Regions from separate parts of the Paenibacillus sp. J22P143 genome, predicted to be linked through region 3. Evidence: riboswitches for the same ligand, from Rfam matches in the RefSeq annotation. Region 3 holds a riboswitch; each other region holds the start of a gene.
What was found. Region 3 has a riboswitch for cyclic di-GMP ahead of AC58PQ_RS24325 (transglutaminase-like domain-containing protein). Riboswitches for the same ligand answer to the same signal wherever they lie in the genome.
Positions count from the first base shown of each region.

Region 1: it holds a riboswitch for cyclic di-GMP, as region 3 does, so the genes downstream of both, AC58PQ_RS22665 (diguanylate cyclase domain-containing protein) here and AC58PQ_RS24325 (transglutaminase-like domain-containing protein) in region 3, are expected to answer to the same signal.
Region 2: it holds a riboswitch for cyclic di-GMP, as region 3 does, so the genes downstream of both, AC58PQ_RS06795 (hypothetical protein) here and AC58PQ_RS24325 (transglutaminase-like domain-containing protein) in region 3, are expected to answer to the same signal.
Region 4: it holds a riboswitch for cyclic di-GMP, as region 3 does, so the genes downstream of both, AC58PQ_RS16545 (PilZ domain-containing protein) here and AC58PQ_RS24325 (transglutaminase-like domain-containing protein) in region 3, are expected to answer to the same signal.

Region 1 is NZ_JCAUAQ010000021.1:67,503-73,280, forward strand. It holds gene AC58PQ_RS22645 (hypothetical protein) at 1-234, opposite strand, end outside; gene AC58PQ_RS22650 (sensor histidine kinase) at 292-609, opposite strand; gene AC58PQ_RS22655 (ArsB/NhaD family transporter) at 842-2,182, shown strand; gene AC58PQ_RS22660 (YwrJ family protein) at 2,218-2,886, shown strand; cyclic di-GMP riboswitch class I at 3,368-3,459, shown strand; gene AC58PQ_RS22665 (diguanylate cyclase domain-containing protein) at 3,531-4,568, shown strand; gene AC58PQ_RS22670 (FadR/GntR family transcriptional regulator) at 4,802-5,509, opposite strand; gene AC58PQ_RS22675 (LutC/YkgG family protein) at 5,523-5,778, opposite strand, start outside.
Region 2 is NZ_JCAUAQ010000002.1:701,732-707,509, reverse strand. It holds gene AC58PQ_RS06815 (GerAB/ArcD/ProY family transporter) at 1-897, shown strand, start outside; gene AC58PQ_RS06810 (Ger(x)C family spore germination protein) at 894-1,997, shown strand; gene AC58PQ_RS06805 (hypothetical protein) at 2,122-2,253, opposite strand; gene gloA2 (SMU1112c/YaeR family gloxylase I-like metalloprotein) at 2,243-2,608, opposite strand; gene AC58PQ_RS06795 (hypothetical protein) at 2,648-2,953, opposite strand; cyclic di-GMP riboswitch class I at 3,072-3,165, opposite strand; gene AC58PQ_RS06790 (MDR family MFS transporter) at 3,285-4,508, opposite strand; gene AC58PQ_RS06785 (TIGR01777 family oxidoreductase) at 4,701-5,591, shown strand; gene AC58PQ_RS06780 (glutathione peroxidase) at 5,662-5,778, shown strand, end outside.
Region 3 is NZ_JCAUAQ010000026.1:1,898-7,675, forward strand. It holds gene AC58PQ_RS24320 (class D sortase) at 819-1,496, shown strand; cyclic di-GMP riboswitch class I at 1,570-1,660, shown strand; gene AC58PQ_RS24325 (transglutaminase-like domain-containing protein) at 1,673-2,479, shown strand; gene AC58PQ_RS24330 (collagen binding domain-containing protein) at 2,781-5,778, shown strand, end outside.
Region 4 is NZ_JCAUAQ010000011.1:12,998-18,775, reverse strand. It holds gene prfA (peptide chain release factor 1) at 1-69, opposite strand, end outside; gene ychF (redox-regulated ATPase YchF) at 103-1,203, opposite strand; gene AC58PQ_RS16545 (PilZ domain-containing protein) at 1,282-2,016, opposite strand; cyclic di-GMP riboswitch class I at 2,130-2,216, opposite strand; gene tadA (tRNA adenosine(34) deaminase TadA) at 2,492-2,929, shown strand; gene AC58PQ_RS16535 (DUF1648 domain-containing protein) at 2,938-3,435, opposite strand; tRNA gene AC58PQ_RS16530 (tRNA-Arg) at 3,596-3,669, shown strand; gene AC58PQ_RS16525 (hypothetical protein) at 3,750-3,905, shown strand; gene AC58PQ_RS16520 (ABC transporter substrate-binding protein) at 3,895-5,478, opposite strand; tRNA gene AC58PQ_RS16515 (tRNA-Ser) at 5,652-5,769, shown strand.

The DNA.
Region 1 (5,778 bases), on a different contig from region 3:
ACCGAGCTTTGATGAACCGATTGTTTGCAAATCCAAGTTAATCCCTTTGTTTTTGTCTGGATTTGGCCTCTCTCCTTGTTTACCAGCTGGCTTTGTCTTTTGATCAACTGCATAGCTTTCCTTCTTCTTGTCCTCCAGCGACTTGCCGTTTAGATTGTCCGCCGCAAATGCGGTTACCGGCACAGCAATCGCGATTAGCAGCGCTGCGCCTGCAAGTTTCCAATTTTTCTTCATCGGTTAATTCCTTCCTTCTATGAGTTTGCCTTCCTTTTATTCCGGAGGCTACAAGGTTTAAGATACGGGAACATTCTGAAAAGAATCTGAAACATTCGGAAGAGTTACACGAAAAGTTGTACCGATCTGCGGCTCACTCCACACTTCAATCTTTGCGCGGTGCGCATCAACAATTTGTTTGGCGATCGCAAGCCCGAGGCCATTGCCCTCCGACCGCCGAGTCCGTGCTTTATCCATCCGGTAAAAGCGTTCTAATATCCGCGGCAGATGCTCCTCTTCGATGCCAATACCTGTATCGCTAACCGTGAAGGATATCTTCTGCAGACTCACTTCCAACGAGATGGTAACTTTGCCGCCTTCCCGGTTGTACTGAATCGCGTCATTTTAACCCTATCATTAGTGGAAAAGTGAAGAAATAGTATAAACAACTAGTCCCCCCTACGTAATTTGTACATATTATGCTAATGAAACTATAAGACAACTATCATGGAAGGAGAAACAACTAGAAAATCGTAACTCAACAAGTGGTTCGTACAGTGAACTAGAGAGATAGCAGACATGATAATTAAGATCTTAGTTTACTTTATCGAAAAGAGGTTGAATTAAGATGCTGCAAGAATTTATGATTCCTATCACCATTTTGTCGTTTCTATGCACCATTACTTTCATTATCTTTCGACCTAATGTAAATGAAGCTATTCCAGCAACGGTGGGTGCCGTACTTGTCCTTCTTAGCGGCAGTGTTACAATATCTGATTTAGGTAAAATAACCGAAACCATTGGTGGAGCAGCCGTAACCATTATGGCAACGATTGTTATGGCAATTGTTTTAGAAAGTTTTGGTTTTTTTAATTGGGCTGCTGAGAAACTTCTAGAACGAGCAAGAGGATCAGGCATACGCCTTTTCTGGTACACAAACTTATTTTGTTTTCTGATGACCCTTTTTGTAAACAACGACGGCAGTATATTAATTACAACGCCGATCTTACTTATGCTGCTTCATCAACTAGGCCTTAAAAACCACCAAAAAATTCCTTACCTACTCTCCGGCGCATTAATTGCAACTGCTTCTAGCGCACCTATTGGCGTTAGCAATATTGTAAATTTAATTGCCTTGAAAATTGTTCATATGGACCTCTATATGCACACAGCGATGATGTTTGTCCCTGCTTCACTTGGTCTGATCCTCCTTACATTCCTTCTATATATCAGTTTTTATCGCGTAATACCACGAAAACTACCAGGAATTAAATTGATACCCTTAAATCAAACGCATCCGCTGAAAGAAATTGCATCACCGATTCCGAGAGAGAATCAAAATAAGTTCATGCGGAATATCTTGATTTTTGTATTCAGCGTACGTATAAGCCTATTTGTTGCCTCTTTCATTCATTTTCCAGTTCCATTAATGGCTGTTATTGGTTCTGCACTCCTGCTGGGATGGCGTTGGTATTATTTGAAAATTGCACCTACAGACATGATTAGAAAGACGCCTTGGTATATACTCGTGTTCGCCTTCAGTATGTATGTGATTATATATGGTTTGAATAATATCGGATTAACTCAGATGCTCATCCATCTTATGCAACCTCTCGTTTCTGGTAGTTTAGTGCATGCAAGTGTAATGATGGGAATTCTGCTTACTATTTTATCGAATTTATTCAACAATCATCCTGCATTGATGGTAGGAACATTAACCTTGACGAACATGGGTCTTGATCCCCTTACCTTAAAAATTTCTTATCTGGCTAGTGTAATTGGCAGTGATATCGGTTCCCTCATCTTACCAATAGGAACACTTGCAACCATCATGTGGATGCACATTATCAAAAAAGGAAAAGTGAAACTTAGCTGGGGCCAATACTTGAAGGTAACTGTTACCGTCATCCCAATCACTGTTATTTTCACTTTAGTGATTCTAGCATTTTGGGTATCTTGGATTTTTTAATTCGACTGAAATGATTAAAACTGGAGGTTATTCGTATGCGTGTGCAACAACATTTTGTTGGTCAACAAGTGATCGTTGAAATTTCAGGAAATAATTTTTGTAAAGGTAAAGTAATTGATTTAGGGTTGGATATCATGGTCATGGTCAATAATCAACAGTTCTATTATATCCCCTTAGTCAACGTACAGAATGTAAGACTGAATCCAGAGTCTAGTACGGAACCCGAGCAATTATCTGATGAAACGCCAATCGATTATCAGGAGGACAGCCTCTCATTTCGAAAGATATTAAATAATGCAAAAGGGCGATTTGTAGAGATTTATGTAACTGGCAATAAAACAATCCATGGTTATTTAACCAGTATTATGAATGATTATTTCGTCTTCTACTCGCCGGTCTATAAAACTATGTTTGTCTCTATGAATCACCTAAAATGGTTAATTCCTTATCACGCTCATCTCACACCTTATTCGCTTAATAGTCAATCACTTCCATTGAGTCCTTTCAACATTACCTTATCCAGAACTTTTGAAGGGCAATGTAAAAAATTGGAGGGAAACCTAGTTGTTTTTGATCTTGGAGATAACACGAAGAAAATAGGCTTACTTTACAAAGCGGATAGTGGTTCAATAGAGCTGATAAACGCAAGTGGAGATAAAGTAATTTGGAATTTACAGCATTTAAAAACGGTATATACGCCATGATTGATGAAGGATATTTTTTCAAAATAAAAAAACGACCTTCTAGGGGAAGGTCGTTCGAAAAAAGGTTGAAATATGCAACTATGCACACCTCATTTTATGAGACAATGGACTAATATGTTTGGGTGTTTAGCTAGACGAAAAAATTAGTCCTCTGGCAGCATGCTTCCATCCTAATGTAAAGCTAATTCTAGAGAGATTGGACACGCTTTCACATGATCATTTTTGTGCTTTCGATTGATAAATTTTGTGTTAACGGCCGATAACAGCAACTTAGCCACTACTGGGAATGACAACGTGATTTCATCGTTTAAAATCCAATGACAAAAACCGGCTTAGCCACTTTTTCACAGTGCCTAAGCCGGTTTTATTCAACTTCAAGCAAGAATATGCCCCAATTACAAAACTTTTTTTACGTTCGACATGAGACAACGTTTATTGCTATATACAGGTGAATTTCACCTACACTATAATAATGAAACAGCATTGAAAAGGGCAAATCATTGGAAACAATGAGACGCAAAGCCATGGCCTAACGCATTCCGAATGGGATGCTATGGTTGACAGGTTGCCGGATATGAAGGGGATGATCCTTTATTCGGGATGATCCTTTTTTTATTTCGTGAAAATCGTAGGAGGGCTCTCATTTGCCAATTGTAAGTATCTCCGTTCTTATAACCGTTTGCGGTGCACTGATCGGTCTTCTAGTAGGTCTTCTCGTCGCATTCAGAACGAGAGCCATCCGTTCGAGGTTCCTTATTGGGGCTTCCATTTATGAATCAGCCATCGATTGTATTCTCATGTTTACATCTGAGGGCAAGATTATTGAATGTAATCCTGCAGCAGAAGCCATATTCGGATACAAGCGTGAAGAGGCGCTTAAACGTACTTTATTCCATTTCCTATTTTCTATCGATCAGGATGGACAAGCTGCTGCTAGTTTATATCAACTGCTGCATCAGAAGTCGGATTCCATCGTGGGCAAACGCATCGAAATTACGGCTTACCGAGCGGACCACAGCACATTTCCGGCCGAAATTATCATAACGGATATGGTTTATGGGAGAAATAAGATGTATACAGCCTGCCTGCGGGACTTAACCGAAATCAGGAAATCCGAAGAACTGATGCATCAATTAGCGTACTTTGATCATTTAACGGGATTGCCTAATCGCAATCAATTTAATGAGCTTTTTGAGCGTGCTCTATCTCGTGCTCAACAAAACAATGAGACCTTAGGCGTTATGTTTTTGGATATTTATCGGTTCAAATGGATTAATGACTCTTTCGGTCATTTGATTGGGGATCACACGCTTCAAAGATTCGCTGCTTTACTTGCTAGTTGTTTACCCATACATGGATCCGTCTCCCGGTTGAGTGGGGATGAATTTGTCATCCTACTTCCCCAAGGTGATCAACAAAAAATTACGGAACAAGCCCAGAACATCATCGCCTTGCTGGAGATTCCTTTTCATATGGAAATTGGCGACATCTATGTGTCTACGAATATTGGTATTTCCATATATCCTTACGATGGAGATACACAGGAGCTTTTGCTTAATCATGCAGACCAAGCCATGTATGCAGCGAAAGAGCAGGGTCGAAACAATTACCAATTTTTCCAACCAGGTATGCAAATGAAATGTTCCCAGAGAATTGTCTTTGAACACTCTTTGCAAGGTTAGCTGCACCCTGCCTTCGGAAGAGTCCACCACGTTCCCCTTCACCGCTTCTCTCGGGTTAGTCCATTTTTTCGGCTAATTCCGCCCGCAAGACCACTTCCCTATGCTGCCTCTATGGACGAACGCGTCCACGGAGGAATATAGCCGACTTATTGAGCCGAACAAATAAATCTTTATATTTCAAAGAAAAAACCTTCCCCTCAGCTTATCGCATAGTGGGAAGGCCCTCTGGTTATTCAAATATATTTGATCAAAATACTCTCCACATGCTCCAGATGCTCGCGCATCGCCTCAGAAGCCAGCACGGGATCTCCGTTTAGAATCGCTTCATAAATCACTTTATGTTCCTTCAAAAGCTGGACAGCCACTTCCTGATTCGCATACAGCTCCGCACGGCGGATGTCGCGAATCATCATTTCCATCGCATTGCGGATCGAGTCACACGTCTGCACCATAATGGCGTTGTGTGTCGCTAGAACGAGCAGCTCATGGAAAGCAAGATCGGTTCGTTCACCCTCAGCGTCATTGCCTACGGAGCTCTCCATGTCTTGCATGATGCGCTGCAGCTGCGCTAAGTCCTCAGCTGTTCTTTTCCGCGCAGCAATCGATGCAATTGAAATCTCTAGCGATTGTCTCACTTCCATGAGCTCCAGGAGCGTCGTTCGATTCATGCGAAGCGACGTCCATTCTGGCAGGGAAACCTCGGCAGGTGCTTGCCGTATGACACGACACGCACCGCCCTGCCGAATCTCAATGAGACCCATCGCTTTCAAGGCGCTTAGCGCTTCCCTCATCGTGGAACGCCCGACGCCGAAGCGCTCGGACAGCTCCTTCGTAGAAGGAAGCTTATCCCCCATCTTCAACTGTCCCTGCAGAATCATCTCTTTGATCTGCTGGGCGATCTCATCATAGTGATTCTGTTTCTGCAGCTTCATAACTTCCATATGAGTACCTCTTCTATCCGATAAGTAGCACGTGCACAATCCCTGGGCCATGAACACCGATCGTCAAATCGTTCTCAATGTCCGCCGAACGGCTCGGACCCGAGATGAAATGGATACCGGCCGGCAGGTCTTTCCTTGCTATCTGATCGAGTGGGGCGAGTATTTCGCCTAGTCTCGTTCGCAATCGTTCAATCGGCAGCAGGACGATCAAAGCCGTGGGAAGCAGGCTCACCGATCTGCCCTTTTCTTTCGATGATAGCACAGTTAGT
Region 2 (5,778 bases), on a different contig from region 3:
AACTTCTTTGCCTATATCCCGCTTATTCTCGGCAAACCGATTGGATCTTGCATCAATATGGTATATGCATGCTATTACGGCCTTTCAGGGCTCCTGTTGACATTGCTTTATGCCGACCTATTAAGAAGATGGCTGTTTGTGGACACGCCTAAATCGATAATCACTCTTATGCTTCTTGTCGTGTGCGGCTATGCGGCAACGTCATCACTAAAGCAGCTAGCTCATGTATCGCAAACCTTTATGTTATTCGCCTACATTAGTTTTTTGCTTATCGTTATAAGCGGAGTCTATGGACTTGACATCAAAAATTTGTTGCCAGTTTTGCCTGACGGCTGGTTACCGGTTTTGAAGGGAGTATATTTTGCATTTAGCGCTTATGTAGGCTATGATCTGCTCCTTTATGCCTACCCGTACGTGCAGACCTCAAGCAAAAAGAAGCTGCTTTTTACAATGTTGCTGGCGAACGGCAGCACGACCATATTCTATGTTGTGGTCTGCCTGATCTGCTCTATGAAGTTCAGCTTGGAACAGCTCTCCGTTATTCCAGAGCCAATCATTTTTATTCTAAAGAACTATAAGATTGACATCTTACAGAGTATTGATACCTTGTTCCTAATCTTCTACGCATGCATAGTATCGGCAACGATCTATGTCTATTTCTTTATGGCTGTTAAAGCATTGCTGCATATACGCAGTCAAGGTCTGGGCAAGCAGCATGTTTGGGTATGGGCAATTGTATGTGTTTGTTTCATTGGAAGTTTCTTTGTAGAGGAGCGTTTATCCATTTTGCGGTATGGCTCGATTCAGGACGTCATTTCTATCATATTGATCGTCGTTCTACCAGTCGTTCTGCTCTTGATTTCTGGACTACGAGGCACTGGGAGGAGCGAGATATGAAGAGAGTAATTACAGCACTAATCATTTGCCTGCTGCTAACAGGATGCTGGGATCAGCTTCAACTAAAGGAGATGCTATTTGCCGACATTATCGGGCTCGATTACGATGGTGACGGCAAACAGCTCAAGGTAAGCTTTGTTATTTCCTCGCTTAAGAATGTTTCTCAAGGCGGAGGCACCTCGAATAATTTATACCTTGCGTCAAAAGGCGAAAACCTCTATGACGCCGTAAATAATACAAACAAGGAAATGCCTGGAGCTCTTCATGTATTGGAGACCAGGTTGTTTCTAATCAGCACCCGATTTGCCAAAGATCAGCCGCTGAACTATCTGAATATTACTGGTCAATTTAGAGCCAATCCGTTATATGGCTATCTAGCGATGTATGACGGCGATCTTTCCAAGCTGCTGGCTACGAAAAAACTTAAAGAAGATCTGACTCCAGCGGATTTTTTAGTTGGCTTATTGGATGGTGAGATAAAAAGAGGAAAAATCCCTTCAAACCAATTACTCGAATATATACTCGGGGGAGAACGATTCATGAACGACTTCGCACTTAACCGATTCGAACCTTATGGGAACGGTGCTCGTCTTGCAGGTACCGGTTTGTTTAAAGACGGGACGTATACAGGCGTCAACCTGAATCCTGAAGATACCCAGCTGACCGTTCTAATGTATGGCGTTCTAGGCAATTCCGAGTCGCTCTCTGGTAAAATTGGTGAAAAAAATTATATGACTGTGATCAAGCATGCCAAACGAGATTTCCAGATTATCTCTAATCACGACGGTCTTAGCCAAATTAACATCTCGTTACAACTAGATCTTAAATTGATCGAGGCTGGGCTTGAATTAAAAAAACACACGAAACCTATGCTTATAGAGTTGGAGAAGGAAATTACAGTTGATCTAACTGCGAGGATATCTAACGTGATTGCAACCTTGCAAAAGAGCAATTGCGATATCTTGCAGCTTGGGCATGAGTTTGCTGCCTATCATCCGAAGCAGTTTAAAGGCAAGGACTGGTGGCGCGAGCAGTATCCGAAGATCACGATTAAGCCAGACGTTAAAATTCGAATTCTTAACTCCGGCGTATTGGACTAACACTGAAGTACCACTACGTACCGTATTTAGCTACGTATAGCTCACCTAAACAAACAAAATCCCTCACAAATGCCACTCATCTCTTTGCTATTCAGCAGCAGACAGACCGAGCACTTTGAGGGATTTATTGTTTCCAAATGACATCAATCAGCAGCGCCCACAAGGGGATAGACAGTAGAACGCTCCAGAGGCACCCTTTGGGCATCGCTAACTTGGGTTCCTCTTCGGTCTTCTGGTTACGTCCATTATTCCACATATTCCACCAACTCCAACGGCAACCCATCAGGATCAGCAAAAAACGTGTAGCGATTCCCTGTGATTGGATCCACTCGCACAGGTTCAACCGCGATTCCCTTACTTTCCAGCTCTTGAACACTTTGATCCATATCAGCAACAACGAAGGCCAAATGTCGTAAGCCCCGCGCCTCTGGTTGATTCACACGTAAAGGTGGATTCGGAAACGAGAACAATTCTATTTCTTGCTCCGTATGCCCAATACGCAAATCCAATTTATACGAGTCTCTTTCGGCGCGATAGGTTTCATGAATGACCGTGAGTCCAAGTAAATGAACATAAAAATGCTTCGAGCGCTCATAACGACCTAGTGACAATTAGAAAATCTCGAACAACAACAAAAAAGAACGATTCACCTAGATAGGCTGAACCGCTCTTAATTTGGATGATAAACATTGAAATAGTCTTGTTAAAAAGCCTTCGATCTGAGCCATCGGTGGCATTTTCACAGAAAGCTTTACTTCACCTTTCCAGTAGAAAATGAGAATGCTATTATTTCTTCCGTGGAACATTTCGACATCCCAACAGGCTTCCTTTAATGCATATTCTTCTCGGTTTATCATGAGCTTAGGTCCATCCGTGGATGGCACCAAACGTGCAACATGGTTACCGCATAACGAGGTTGCTTTCTGTTCCTCTTGCAATTGATTGTTCGATTTCATGCCGCTAGGGTCTCCTTTGTGCAAATTGTTGAGATTTGTTTTTTTGTTTCGCTATGACAGAGAAAAAAACCCACCGTAGTGAACCGACTAGAGGGGTTCTGATGTGAATTCCCAATCGTTCGGCGGCTGGCTGGCTGCTTGTCCTTTGCAGGAGAAGTAAGGCCCCTGTAGCTTTGCGTCACTGGCTTTCGCCAGCTTTGCCTTTGTCGAGATGGCGTGCAGAATCTTTTTAGTTGAAGCCGTGAATGAAACGATACATCCTATACTCTCAAGGATAAGGGATGGCGATTTGAATTCGAATAGTTCATAGGAACTAATTTTACGAAATTCATCAAAATGTTTGCATTTTCGACGATATTTTCACCGTTTTTTGACGTATTGTGCCTCTCCAATAGAAAATGGAACCCACCAAGGATAACATAGCAATCACGAGAAACAGCGTACTACCACCATAAGATACCAATAAAAATCCGCCAATCCATGGCCCCATAAAATGTCCGATGTTCGTTAGCGTTTGAGCGCCATAATACGTTCCACGCATTTGTTCCGGGGCAAGCTTATCAATCAACATGTTCGCGGCAGGATAATTCAGAATTTCACCAAAAGTGAAAATTCCCATCGATATAATGAGCCATGTGAGCGAATGCGAAAAGGCAAATCCGATATCGCCTAAAGCGAACATCAAGTTTCCAACAACGATGGCGGTTAAAGGTGAATACTTTTCAGCCCATTTCCCCAGCGGTATCTGCATCGCAATGACGACAATGGCATTGGCGCTCATGAGAATCGCAAACATTTTGACCCCATCAGCAAAATCCCTTTGAAGGTACTGTGATAATGTGACCATAACCTGCGAATATCCGATGGCTCCGATAATTCCGCCGATAATGTACAATCGGAAGGTGACATCCTTACGAATGACGCTTAATGCCGAACTAAAAGTAACGAGTGCTTTCTTCTCACCTTCGATTTTCTTAATGCCGAACTTAATGAGCAGTGCGTAAAGCGTCACACCGTAGATTAAATAGATGATACCTGTGAGCAGGAATGGCAAGGATCCATTCAATGTCGCAAAGAACGCCCCCAGCAAAGGGCCTACAGCCACACCAACGTTAATCGCCATATACCGGAGTGAAAATACCTGTAACCGTTTGGACGGCTCTGTTAAATCGGCCATTAAGGCTTGAGACACAGGCTCATAGAAAGAACGACAAAGTCCATTTAGCATACCCAGCAGCATAAATAAGACCGGTAATTTGACAACTCCGAAGCCAAGGAATACGAATCCCCATCCGAAGAGAGCCGCGAGCATAATCACGCGCCGTCCGAATCGGTCTGACAACGTGCCGCCAACAAACCCGCCGAATGTGCCTGCCAAAGCACCCATGCCAATTACGATACCAATAAGTCCAGGACTCATAGTTGAGTGCTTAGCCAAATAGATCGCGAGAAACGGTAAACTCATAGAAGACGCAGCCCGAGCCATGACTGTTCCTAAGATAAGCGTATGTACGATTGGATGATAGGATTGAAAAAAATGACGGATACGATTCATATACGATGACTCCTCTCGCTGACAACAGAATTGCCCTACGGTTAATTAATAGACGCCGAATTCCAATTATACATGAAATGGGTGGATTGTGTCGTATTTTCGAACTAGGAACTTTACCTTTTCATATACGCCTTCTCTCAGATGGTATTTATTGGGTGGAGGTTTTATAATGGCGATATGGAGGTGCTTGAGATGAAAATAGCGATCACAGGCGGCAGCGGGTTTATTGGAAAACGATTAATTTCGTTCTGGTTGGGACAAGGTCATGAACTCATTAATATATCACGCTCTTCCTCGAAGCAGGTTCATGGTATCCGAACATTAACATGGGACGAGTTGGAGAACAATGCTGAACTCCTTGAAGGACTTGATGCCATTGTGAATTTGGCTGGTGAATCCGTTAGTCAGCGTTGGACAGCCGCGGCCAAGACGCGGATTGTTCAATCCCGCTTGCAGGCAGCGGAGCGTGTAGCCAAGCTTGTTGCGAAGTTAGATCCTAAGCCTAAGGTTGTTGTGAATGCTTCTGGTATGTCTTATTACGGCATCTCCGAGACGGACACCTTTGACGAGAACAGTCCTTATCGAAATACAGACTTCTTAGCTGACGTAGTCAAACAGTGGGAGGCAGCTGCTGATCTTATCCAAGGTACACGGGTCGTGAAGGTTCGAGTTGGACTTGTGTTGGATAATAAAGAAGGTGCATTTCCCAAGATGGCACTCCCCTATAAGCTTGGCGTAGGCGGCACCGTTGGCAGCGGCAGGCAATGGCATTCGTGGATACATATTGATGACATGGTGAGATTGATCGATTTCTGTGTGCAAAATGACGCGATAATCGGTCCCGTGAATGCCACGGCTCCAAATCCCGTTACTAATCAAGATTTGGGACGCGCGATTGCGAAAGCTCTGCGAAGACCAAATCTATTTCCAGTTCCCGCTTTCATGATGAAGCTGATTTTTGGAGAACTTTCTGTTCTGCTTCTGGAAGGTCAGAAGGTGATACCTCGTGTCCTGCAGCAGCATGGATTTGTGTGGCGTTTTCCTTTACTAGCAGGCGCTCTTGACAATCTGTTGAAAAAATAGCTTTTCATCCTCATTAAAATTGTGTACAATTAAATTGCGCGAAATACTAGTGACGGAAGGTTGTGCCCCTATGAGCGTTCATCAATTTCAAGTAAAGAACATTCGCGGTGAAGAGAAATCACTTGGTGAATACAAAAATCAGGTCCTACTCATTGTAAATACCGCGACACAATGCGGATTAGCTCCA
Region 3 (5,778 bases):
ATTGCCAATAAGTTATTAATTCCCATGTTGAGTATGATTTATGTGTTCAACACAAGTCGATTTAACTAATGGAATAGAATTCCCACTAATAAATACTACAAAGTTTGATTCATATACTGAATTAGAAGCAAATGTAAAGAAATATGCAGTTTCTGGTTATTTGGTGAGCGAATGGCTTGAGAGAATGAAATTAACTTATTTGTATTATGGGATCAACTCATTTTTAATATTTAATATACTTCTACTATTGGCAATGATTCTTGGAAAAAGAAAGAGTCTCACGAGGAGTAGTCAGTTGAATTCCCTCGGTATGATTTGATTTCCTCACGCAAGCTCGTCTATTCGCAGGATTTCATTCTTTATATATTGTTGATGAATGAAAGAGAGCGAGATATATTAGGACGTGTCGTTAAAAAGGCATGCGGGAACAGATGTGGAGTTGATTCACCCAATTCATTCCAAATGCTGCACGTATTCTCCACGGTGCCCTTAGCGATTTTCTCTCCCATGTCGGGGCGGGTCAAGTGCCCTTACATTCGTCACATCTATCTAAGGGGTGGAGTAGGACCAAGAACGGATTCGCTTGAATATATTTGTATTGCTTATTACCCTTCGAAGCATATAGAATTATGGTCAATGGAATGAAATTAAAAATATTAAGAGCATTTTCTAAACTACACCGTCTGTTAAATCTTACGATAAAACTTCGATGACCTGAATCAACAGGATGGTGAAGTTTTGAGAGCTACAATTATTGATAATCAGAGGCTTGCTTCTCTTCATAATGGATTATGCAAATATTAAGGAGTGGAACCCTGATGATAAAAAGAAATCTTTCACTTGTGTGCATCTTCCTAGGATTTATTATGTTGCTCTACCCGACGGTTAATGATCGTTATGAGAGCTATCAGCAACAGAAAATATTGAAGCAATGGCAGGAAAATATAAAGCATATCGATCAGGTTGCACCTGTGACTGATGCGGCGGTGGACTTTATTCCTTCTCCAATTTCGGCAGATGTGATGTCTTTGAATAGCCAGCCCAAACCTCTCATCTCAGAGCAGACATCTACCCCGGCCTCTATAATGCAGAAAAATATTGAGGGTGTTTTAGTCATAGACAAGATCAATCTGAAGGTTCCGATTCTAACGGATGCAACAGTGAACAATATGAAGCTTTCCGTAGCCAGCATCGCCAATACAGGCAATGTAGGCGCTATAGGAAATTATGCTATTGCCGGCCATAGGAACCTTACCTATGGAAAGAATTTTAATAGATTGGATGAAGTAACTGTCGGTGATTTGATCGAAGTGGATACGGTGAGCAAAAAGTATTTGTACAAAGTGCAAGTCAAGCAATACGTGCTTCCAGAAGATGTTTGGGTTCTTAAAGGAAACGGGAAGGATCGTGAGATTACGCTGATTACCTGCCACCCTATGGAAAATCCGACACATCGGATCGTCGTTAAGGGGATATTAGTAGAGCCAGCGGTATGAATAATTTAACTAATTAAGCCAACTAGCATATGATACCATAGCAATATTTAGAAAATATGACTTCGGTGCTCTTCACCGATAAAGGCAAATCTAGCGAAAGCTAGAGACGCAAAACTAAAGGGCCTTCCTTTGCATTTATGCAAAGTTGGCAGCCAGTTACCGAAAGGGGAGTTTTTGTGTTCAAAAAAACCTTGTTAATGACGATGCTTGCTGCACTTCTCCTGATTCTTACACCGAAAGGAACTTATGCAGCGTCCGCTCCATCCATCACAGACAAGACTTATTTGGAAAAGGGAATTATTACACTCAACTACTCCAATGATAAATACACGAAAGCCATTGTCCGTATTAAAAAGGGGAACGTCATGTACGACTATAATCTAGTAAAAGGGGCTCAATACCCCCTGCAATTGGGAGACGGCACTTACAATGTCCTGATCGCAGAATTAGTAAGCAACAACAAATATAAAGTAGTCGCGCAAGAAAGCATAAATGTGAAGATGGAAGACGAAAATGCAGTATTTTTGCAGTCAATTCTGCTTTTTAACTGGAACACGGATACGCAAGTCGTCATTGAGGCGAAAAAATTAACTGTGGATGCCCAGTCGGATTTGGATAAAATTGCAACAATTTATTCGTACATAACCGAAAATTTCGAATATGATTTTGATAAAGCAAAATCTGTAGAAGCTAGCTACATTCCTGATCTGGATGAAGTTTACAATGCCTCGAAGGGAATCTGTTATGATTATGCAGCTGTCTTCGCAGCTATGGTTAGAAGTGAAGGAATTCCTACACGTTTAGTTATGGGATACGAAGTAAGTGCTCCTGATACCTATCACGCGTGGAATCAAGTTTTCTTAAAGGATAGCAATGAATGGGTAACTATCGATACGACGTACGATTCCGCTCGTGTTCAAGGCGGACAAGCTACACCAATGCTTAAGGATGCGGCGGACTATATAATTACTAAAATTTATTGAAATGATACGTTCTATTTCGAAGTTTAATAAATAAGGGCCTGAATTTGAATCCAAATGCAGGTCCTTATTTAATTATTTATTTATAGCTCTTGTTCAAATTATGTTCAGGTTACCGTGAGATTCTTGGATTATACATTGGTGGTCACGAGAGTGCTAATGGCTGGCGAGACGTTCTAAATGACTGCTTTCTTTATCCATCGTCCCGATGGGAAAACCTACCTGATCCAAACTCCTTGACGCTTCCAGAATAAAAGTTGTAACTTCTTTATAGAGTCGGATGAGAATGGAGTGTTGAAAGACAATGTTGTTGAAAAAGACAAGTGCTCTGATGATCTCACTTATGATTTTCATGCAGGGGATATATGGAATCGGCTTTATGATTCCAGCTAATGCAGCCACCGCGATTTCAGGCAATATCATTGATAGCGTGACAATGGCTGTATACGACGATGAGGGACATAATGTGACCGATAACGTTTACGAACAAGGTTCCAAGGTGCAGGTGAACTATACCTGGTCACTACCGAATGACCATGGTTACGGTAACGGGGACACATATACGTTCACACTGCCGCAGCAATTTCAACTTTTTAATGATATCAGCGGACCTCTTACGATCGATTCTGAGAGTGTAGGAACGTTCAGCGTAAACTCGGATAATCATCAAGTTCTCATGACCTTTAATGATTCCATTCAGACTCATGATTATGTACATGGCATCATGACTTTCACAACGAAATTCGATACGCAGATCATTACAGGAAGTACGACTCAAATTATTAAAATTCCGATTCGCAGCGGAGAGCAAGTTTTTTCAATTAACTTTAAGCCGAACGTCACCTCAACAATTGAGAAAAGTGGAGTTCCGCAAGGTTTCAATGCCAAAAATATTGATTGGACCGTGGATGTGAATAAGGCGTTGAATTCCGTAGAGAACGCGGTCGTAAACGACCCGATTCCTACTGGTCTGTCCGTTCCAGTTACCGTTGCTGTCTATGATCTGGACGTTAAGCTGAATGGTACAGTGACGCAGGGAGCTGAGTTAGATTCAAGCAAGTACACAGTGGCTATGACGGGAAAAACTTTGACGGTCAATTTTACAGAGAGCCCTATTCGAACAGCATATCGTATTCAATATACGACACCGGCTACTGACTTTGCATCATTTGTCAACACCGCAACGTTTGAAGGTGCAAACAAAACGCCTATCAGCGCAACTGCAACTGTTGCAGTGCAGCATGGGAGCGCTTTAGAAAAAGAGTCGACGAGCTATGATTCAAGTACACAGACCATAAATTGGGCAATCAAATACAATTACAATGAAAAGACGATTGCCCAAGCGGTTGCCGTTTTGACAGACTTGTTCGATGATTCCCAGGAGTTGGTTGCTGACTCAGTTCATGTTTACTTGGTTACACTGAACGCATCCGGTGCTGAGTCATTGAGCAGTGAATTACCTAGTACTCAATATACAGTGTCTCCCGCGTCCGCGACTGGCAAAACTGGATTCAAACTGCAATTCAATAATCAGATTACATCGGCATACAAAATCGCGTATCAAACTAAGACAATCGAACGTGTTGTCGAAGGTGCAACAATAACGAATAAGGTTACTATCGAAGGTGGAGTTAGCGAAACGGCCGTTCGTGCCATTAATCAAGTGGTTATTGTCAAGAGTGTTGGAGTAGTAGACTACCAGGCTAAAACGGTAGCATGGAACATTGCTGTTGACGATGATAGCCAGCTGATGAACAGCGTTGAACTTACAGACGCTTTTCCTAATCTAGGGCTCAAATTCATACCAGGCTCATTGATTATTAAAAAAGGTAGCACAATATTGAATAATCCCGCTGATTACTCAGTGGACAATGCTACTCCAATTGATCAAGGCATTAAAATAACATTCAATAGTTCTCTTTCTGGACCGGTCACAATCAGCTACAATACGGAATTCAATAATGATTGGATCAATGGCAACACATCAGATTTCAAAAATGATGCCACAATCGACTGGATTGACGGCTCTGCCAACTCGCAGACGAAAACAGTTTCTGCAACGTTTGTCCCAAGGAATGAAGTGAAGAACAATGGATTCAAGTTTGGATCGTACAATGCAGTTACGAAACGAATTTCATGGACCGTTGGGGTAAACTATAACGGTAAAGCTCTTACCACAGCTGAAGTTCAGGATATTCTAGAGTCGGGTCAAAAACTAGTTGAGGGAACTCTTAATGTGTACAACATGAACATCCCAGTCAATGGTAATCCTTCGCTAGGAACGATCGTAACTAACACCTATAACTATTTAGTTGGCAATGACAATAAGCTAGTTGTGACATTCTTACAGCCCATTACTACGCCATATTATATCGTCTTTAATACAAGTCTTGCCGGTGAAATAATCGATAATCAAGTCAGCAATACGGCTAAATTGTTTGACGGGACTAATAATCCAGTATCCAAGGACCTGAAGGCTTCTGTTATCATCCCCCACGGGGGGGAGTATGTTAACAAGGACGGCATACAAAACGGCGACAAAATTAACTGGACGATTAATATGAATCGCGGACAGTCTACAGTAGCAGATGCGAAAATCATTGATACTCCAACAGGCAACCAGCTCTTATTGCCAGATTCGTTCCATCTATTTGCAACAAGTTTAGCTGTTAACGGTGACGTGTCCAAGGGAGCGGAACTGACCAAGGGCACGGACTACACCTTGGTTTTCCGGACTGATGATGATGGCAAGCAGACTTTCGAGTTAAGCTTCTTGCATCAGATTACTACCGCGTATATCTTAGAGTATCAATCGTTGATTGTTGCCAACGACCATGATTCGGTCTCGAACGCAGTCAGCTTTAGCGGCAACAATGTGACTACAGGGACTATAGCTACAACTAAAAGCATTGTGGTCGGTGTCTCAAGCGGATCCGGCACAGGCACCGGTGTCAGAGGCTCGCTAACCGTACAAAAAGTTGATTCAGCTAACAGTACTTTACTGCTAAGCGGAGCAACCTTTGAATTGTATAGGAAGACTGGTTCGACACAGTCACTTATCAGTACATTGACAACGGATTCGACAGGTAAGGTCGTTTTCAAGAAGTTATTATCAGGAGACTATATTGTTAAAGAAACAGTGGCTCCAGCTGGGTACGTGCTTGATTCAAGCGAGCATCCAGTCACAATTAATTCAGTGTCAGGCTTCAGCTTAAATGTAACGAATGCTAAACAGGGATCGTCGGGAACGGGGGGAAATCAACCAACTCCGACTCTGTTCAAGTTAACACTGACACCATCGC
Region 4 (5,778 bases), on a different contig from region 3:
ATCCGGGTCACACAATAACTCGCTTAGTTTGTCATAGCGGTCCACAATGGACTGAAGTCGATCCAACATAGGGGATCACTCCTTTCTCTATTTTATAAATCATTAAACATTGAAACGGAAATGCATAACGTCGCCGTCATTCACCACGTACTCTTTACCTTCAAGACGCACTTGGCCTTTTTCCTTAGCACCAGCCATCGATCCTGCAGCTGACAAATCGTTGTACGACACAACTTCCGCACGAATGAATCCACGTTCGAAATCCGTATGAATCACGCCTGCCGCTTGCGGAGCTTTCGTTCCTTTACGGATCGTCCATGCTCTAACTTCTTGCACGCCAGCTGTGAAATACGTGTACAAGCCTAGTTTTCTATATGCTGCTTTGATCAATCTATTCAAGCCGGACTCTTGAAGTCCCAACTCTTCCAGGAACATCGCTTTTTCTTCTTCTTCCAGCTCAGCAATTTCGGATTCAACCTTCGCGCTAATGGAAACGACTTCGTTGTTTTCTTTCTCAGCGAATGCCTTCACAATTTTAACGTATGCATTGTCGTCCGCAGTTGCAACTTCATCTTCACTCACGTTTGCCGCGTAGAGCACTGGCTTCATCGTTAGCAAATGAAGATCGCGAACTAGCAGGCGCTCATCTTCTGTCAAATCCAAGCTGCGTGCTGGCATATCGTTATATAAGGCTTCTTTGATACGTTCCAAACACTCAACCTCAGCAACCACCTTCTTGTCGCCGCCTTTGAGGTTTTTGCGTGAACGCTCGATCTTTTTATCAACCGACTCAATGTCTGCCAAAATCAATTCAAGATTAATCGTCTCGATGTCGCCAATCGGATCAACTTTCCCAGAAACGTGAGTAATATTATCATCCTCAAAACAACGCACAACATGCACAATCGCATCAACTTCACGGATGTGTGCTAGAAATTTATTTCCAAGGCCCTCGCCTTTGCTCGCACCCTTAACTAAACCCGCAATGTCAACGAATTCGAAGGCCGTCGGCACGATACTCTTAGGCACAACGATTTCCACCAGCTTCTGCAATCTCTCGTCTGGTACTTCAACTACCCCAACATTCGGATCGATCGTACAGAACGGATAATTCGCAGATTCTGCCCCCGCCTGTGTAATTGCATTAAACAATGTCGATTTTCCTACGTTCGGTAGACCGACGATACCTGCTTTCAAAGCCATTGTCGTTACAACTCCTTAATTTTCGAAAATCATCCTTCTTATTATATAGTACTTGGAGGGCAAAAAAAAGCCTGCAAGCTATCGATTCGCCGCAGACTTTTTTTCCATTGCTATTTTGAACTCGTCATCCCGCTTTTGCACGAAGTACGTTTTGATCTGATTCCGCAAAATAAAACCGCGCAGCGCATTGCTTTGTTCAGCGGGAACGCTTTCAAAGCTAGCACCATAATAATAGGTGTCCTCTAGCTTTTCTTTCCTTATAATTTCCAACTGACAAGGCATATCGAAGCCCAACTCTAATTGCACGTAAAGTGTACATTTTATATGTAGAATCTTATCAATCATGCCATTGTCGTCTATCGTAAAACCGATACCATTCATCGAAATATTTTTAATTGAAATATCTATCGGGGTTTCAAGCTGTTGGGGCTCCTTTTGATTCGCATTCTGAAATTCGAGGATCTGACCAAATCTTCTTACATTGACCCTTGGGAATTCCCGCTTCTCCGCGAATCTTCTGCGATTCTCAGGTGGATTAATGACAATGAGCGAACCTGGTTCTCTGGCGACAACGGTCGTATGCACGACGAATAGCCCTGATTTGGTATACATCGTAATCTTCACCTTGTCACCCAGTTGGAACACATCATATTCCGGTAGTTCAATTTCCATAATGTCCCCTTGGGCATAGGTCAGAATACCCGTGGATACGAAATCATCCTTCCCTACAACAGCCCGGCAATCGATCAATACTTCCGCATCGTATCCTTCTTTACAACCATATCGCTTCAAAGCATCCTGCTTCATCGCCATGCTCACCTACACCTCGCCCTTTATTGATGGATGTTCATGTATGTTTCCGCACAAAATAGACTGCCCCACAAGAAAGGGACAGTCTATCACCTTAATCAATAAAAGCATCGATTGTCGGTAACCAGACTGCCATAGTTCATTAGAACCTTAGACCCTCAGCTTTGCGTCCTTGCTTTTCAACAAGTTTGCCATTGTCGAACCTTGCTATGAATGTTATGTCGTTCATCATTTATGGTCTAAAAGACCCACTGTTATCACCATTATACGTAGCCTAGTTATTTCTTTCAACTAAAATCCTTGCATGAGCCCTGTTTTTATTGTATGAATGTGTAGTGGAATGAATATCCACAGGTTTACAAGTTATCCACATTGTTATCCACAGCTTGTTAACAACGAATATTTGTTCGGATGTTTATACACATGTGGATAGACTATTATTGCGAGGTGTCCCCCTGTGGATGAACATATCCCCTGGATGAAAGAAGCGATCGGCGAGGCACTGAAGGCCGAAGCAATCCGTGAAGTACCGATCGGCGCCATCGTCGTCCATCAAGGTCAAATTATTGGCCGCGGTTATAATTTACGTGAAACAACCTTAGATCCTCTCGCGCATGCGGAGATGATTGCGATTAAGCAGGCAAGTGAGCATTTACAGGCTTGGCGTCTTCTAGACTGCCAGCTCTATGTGACGCTGGAGCCTTGTCCGATGTGTGCAGGTGCGATCGTGCAAGCACGTATTCCTCAAGTGATTTACGGAACGGTAGATCCGAAGGCAGGCTGTGCGGGGACGTTAATGAACTTGCTGCAGGAGGACCGGTTCAATCACCGGGTCGATGTGGTAAGCGGCGTTTTACAAGAGGAGTGTTCCACGATGTTGACGCAGTTTTTTCGAAAATTGCGCGGGAAGGCGTAAAACCTTCCTTACTTTAACTGGATCGAACGTACGATGAAGAAGATAATTGTGCCAAACAGCATCAGCAGCAGGAAGCCCAGGATCCATACGTTAAGATCAGCGATACCCTTTTTAGCGCTTTGGACAACAGACCATTCAATGAAGCCAAACAGAATTACAATCATCGCTTTTAAACTGTTGATAAATAAACGAGCATTCTGGTATTGTCCATGGGCATTCTCGGTCGTAATTGGGGACGGATAATTATACACATGAGGGATCTTGCTTAGGAGAGTCAAGCCAACATAGACGATAACACCTATGAGTGGTAAGGCAATCAAACTCATCTTATTCCCCCAACCATCGATATCCCCTTTACCGTTAAAATGCATCGGAATTCGCTCTGGCAAGGCATGCCATTCGTAAGCTACATAAGCGATCATACTTACGATCACTAACAGAGAGATGACATCAAGAACTGTTTCAGCTTTAGTTCTGGGCAGTTGAATGACGGGACGATTCTTCACGTGGCACCTTCTTTCTATCGATTTATAAAGAATTGTAGTAAATGTTTATACTATTCTTTATTCACTATGTACATTCCTTGCTCAAATGAAACCTTCTTCATGTCCATGGGCTAAAATGGTTGCACCTCCAAAACATCTCGTGTTAGAATGACGATACTATGCGCCCGTAGCTCAGCAGGATAGAGCAACAGTTTCCTAAACTGTAGGTCGTACGTTCGAATCGTATCGGGCGCGTATACCTTATATTTTAAGGCTAAACCATGTAAACACTAAGACCCTCCATTGGCGACAAACCAACTTGGAGGGTTTTTTCTATGTCCAAAGCATCATTCCTAGGCAAAAAACGAATTATGTCAAGAGATACCAGTTCGCAGTCAAAAATCTATCAAGAATTTTTAAATGGTGAAATTGAAAAAGAGTCATGGCTTGTTATGACACAAGCCATGACTCTTTTTCGAATTATTTCTTAGTTTTCAAGAACTCGTCAACTTGTTTTTGAAGTTCAGCGATTACTTTGTCTGAACCTGCTTTTTTCATTTTATCAATGAATTCTGCATATTTTTTTTCAGAATCAGTAACTGCTCCTGTTTCAATGACAGTTCCAGTGCCAGCATATTCTTTAACAACCGCAGCAATCTGTGCAAGTTCTATTTTAATTGGATCAAGATTAGGCTTATAACCAAGTAATGGTGAAACTGTAGCACTGGCATTCGCGTCTTGCCAAATTTTCGTGTAATTAGCTGGATTAGCTTGTGTTTCGAAACTGTTAGCTACATTACCAAGATTCCATGGAAATGCGCCATATTTTGCATCTGCTGTTCCTTGACCTGAGTAACCAATGGTTTCGATTTTATTGTCGCCAATTTTCTTGTAATGTTTGCCTTCAATACCCCATACCAAAAGGTTATATAGATCTTTCCCTTTAGCAGTATCTAACAAATTAATAAGCTGCATAGCACGCTCAGGGTTTTTAGATGTTCTTGTAATAGCAAGGTTTGTGCCATCAGACAAATTGGAGATGGTATACTTCTCTTCCATTGGAATAACCTGAATTGGGAAACCATATCTTGTTGACTCTGATTTCGAAACATCTTCGATACTGCCAACCATCGTATGGAACCAAGCGACGTTTCCATCTGGCTTACCTTCATCTTGTCGCTGATTTTGCAAGCTCAACATATCTTTACGGATATATCCTTTGGCAAACCAATCCGTCATTGTTTTGATATAACGTTGCTCATCAGGTGTGTCATACAAATTGATTACCTTTAGGCTCTTCGGATCTTTCAAATCGCCTACTAATTTGAAAGATGGTGTAATGATATTGTGATGCTGCATACTCGTAAGTACAGCTGGGCTAAACCCTTTGCGTAATTGATTGTTCTGTTTCAATTTCTCTAGGTAACCTTCGATGACAGCGAGAGATTCCTTGGAGACAGGACCCGTTTTAAAGAAAGTTTCTTGTGCTACTTTCGGATCGATGTATCCTTTTTCGACAAACTCTTTCGGTACACGCAATGCTGGACGGTTATCTACGGCTTGTGAATAATTTGGAATGGCATATAATTTGCCATTAACACGGGCGCGGTCTAGTACCCAGGCAGGAAGCTCTTTCTTAATTTCTGGCGCATATTTATCAACGAGGGCATCCAATTCAATATAAGAACCTTTGTTGACCTCAGCTGGATAATCCAACGCATATCCTGTCCATGCGATGTCAATTTCCTCGGATGCAGCGGCCATTAACTTCCACTTTTCAGGGTATTGTACGCTAGTAAAGGGTACGAATTCTACCTTCGTGTTTGGCAGAAATGTTGCCAATTTCTTGTTAAACTCATCATAAACCTCTTGTGAATCCGCTTGCTTACCTGGACCCACCGTAATAAACTTCAATGTAACTTGTTTTGCTGCCACTGTTGCAGCAGGCGCTACACTCGTAGTAGCGGATGGCGTGTCGGCTGTTACACCGCAACCAGATAGGATGATAGCCGTTGTCATACTTAGAACAATTGTCTTGCTAAATACAGTTTTAAGCGGTTTCATTTTTTTATTTCCCCCTTTAATCTCTCTATATGCATACGACAAGTTTGGAACTTATCGTCCGACCCTGAGCTGTAGTATATAACATACTAAACACGATAATCAACCAAACGTTGTTCATCAATGTACAAAAAAGCCATTGTATTTTTAGACTGAGATACATTATGATATTAAGTGCGCCATTGATTCCAAGAAACTGTTGGAGTGGCAAGGGTTTAAATGTTTATTATGGTTATCTATCAGTCACACAGTTTCCTAAACTGTAGGTCGTACGTTCGAATCGTATCGGGCGCGTATAGTTTT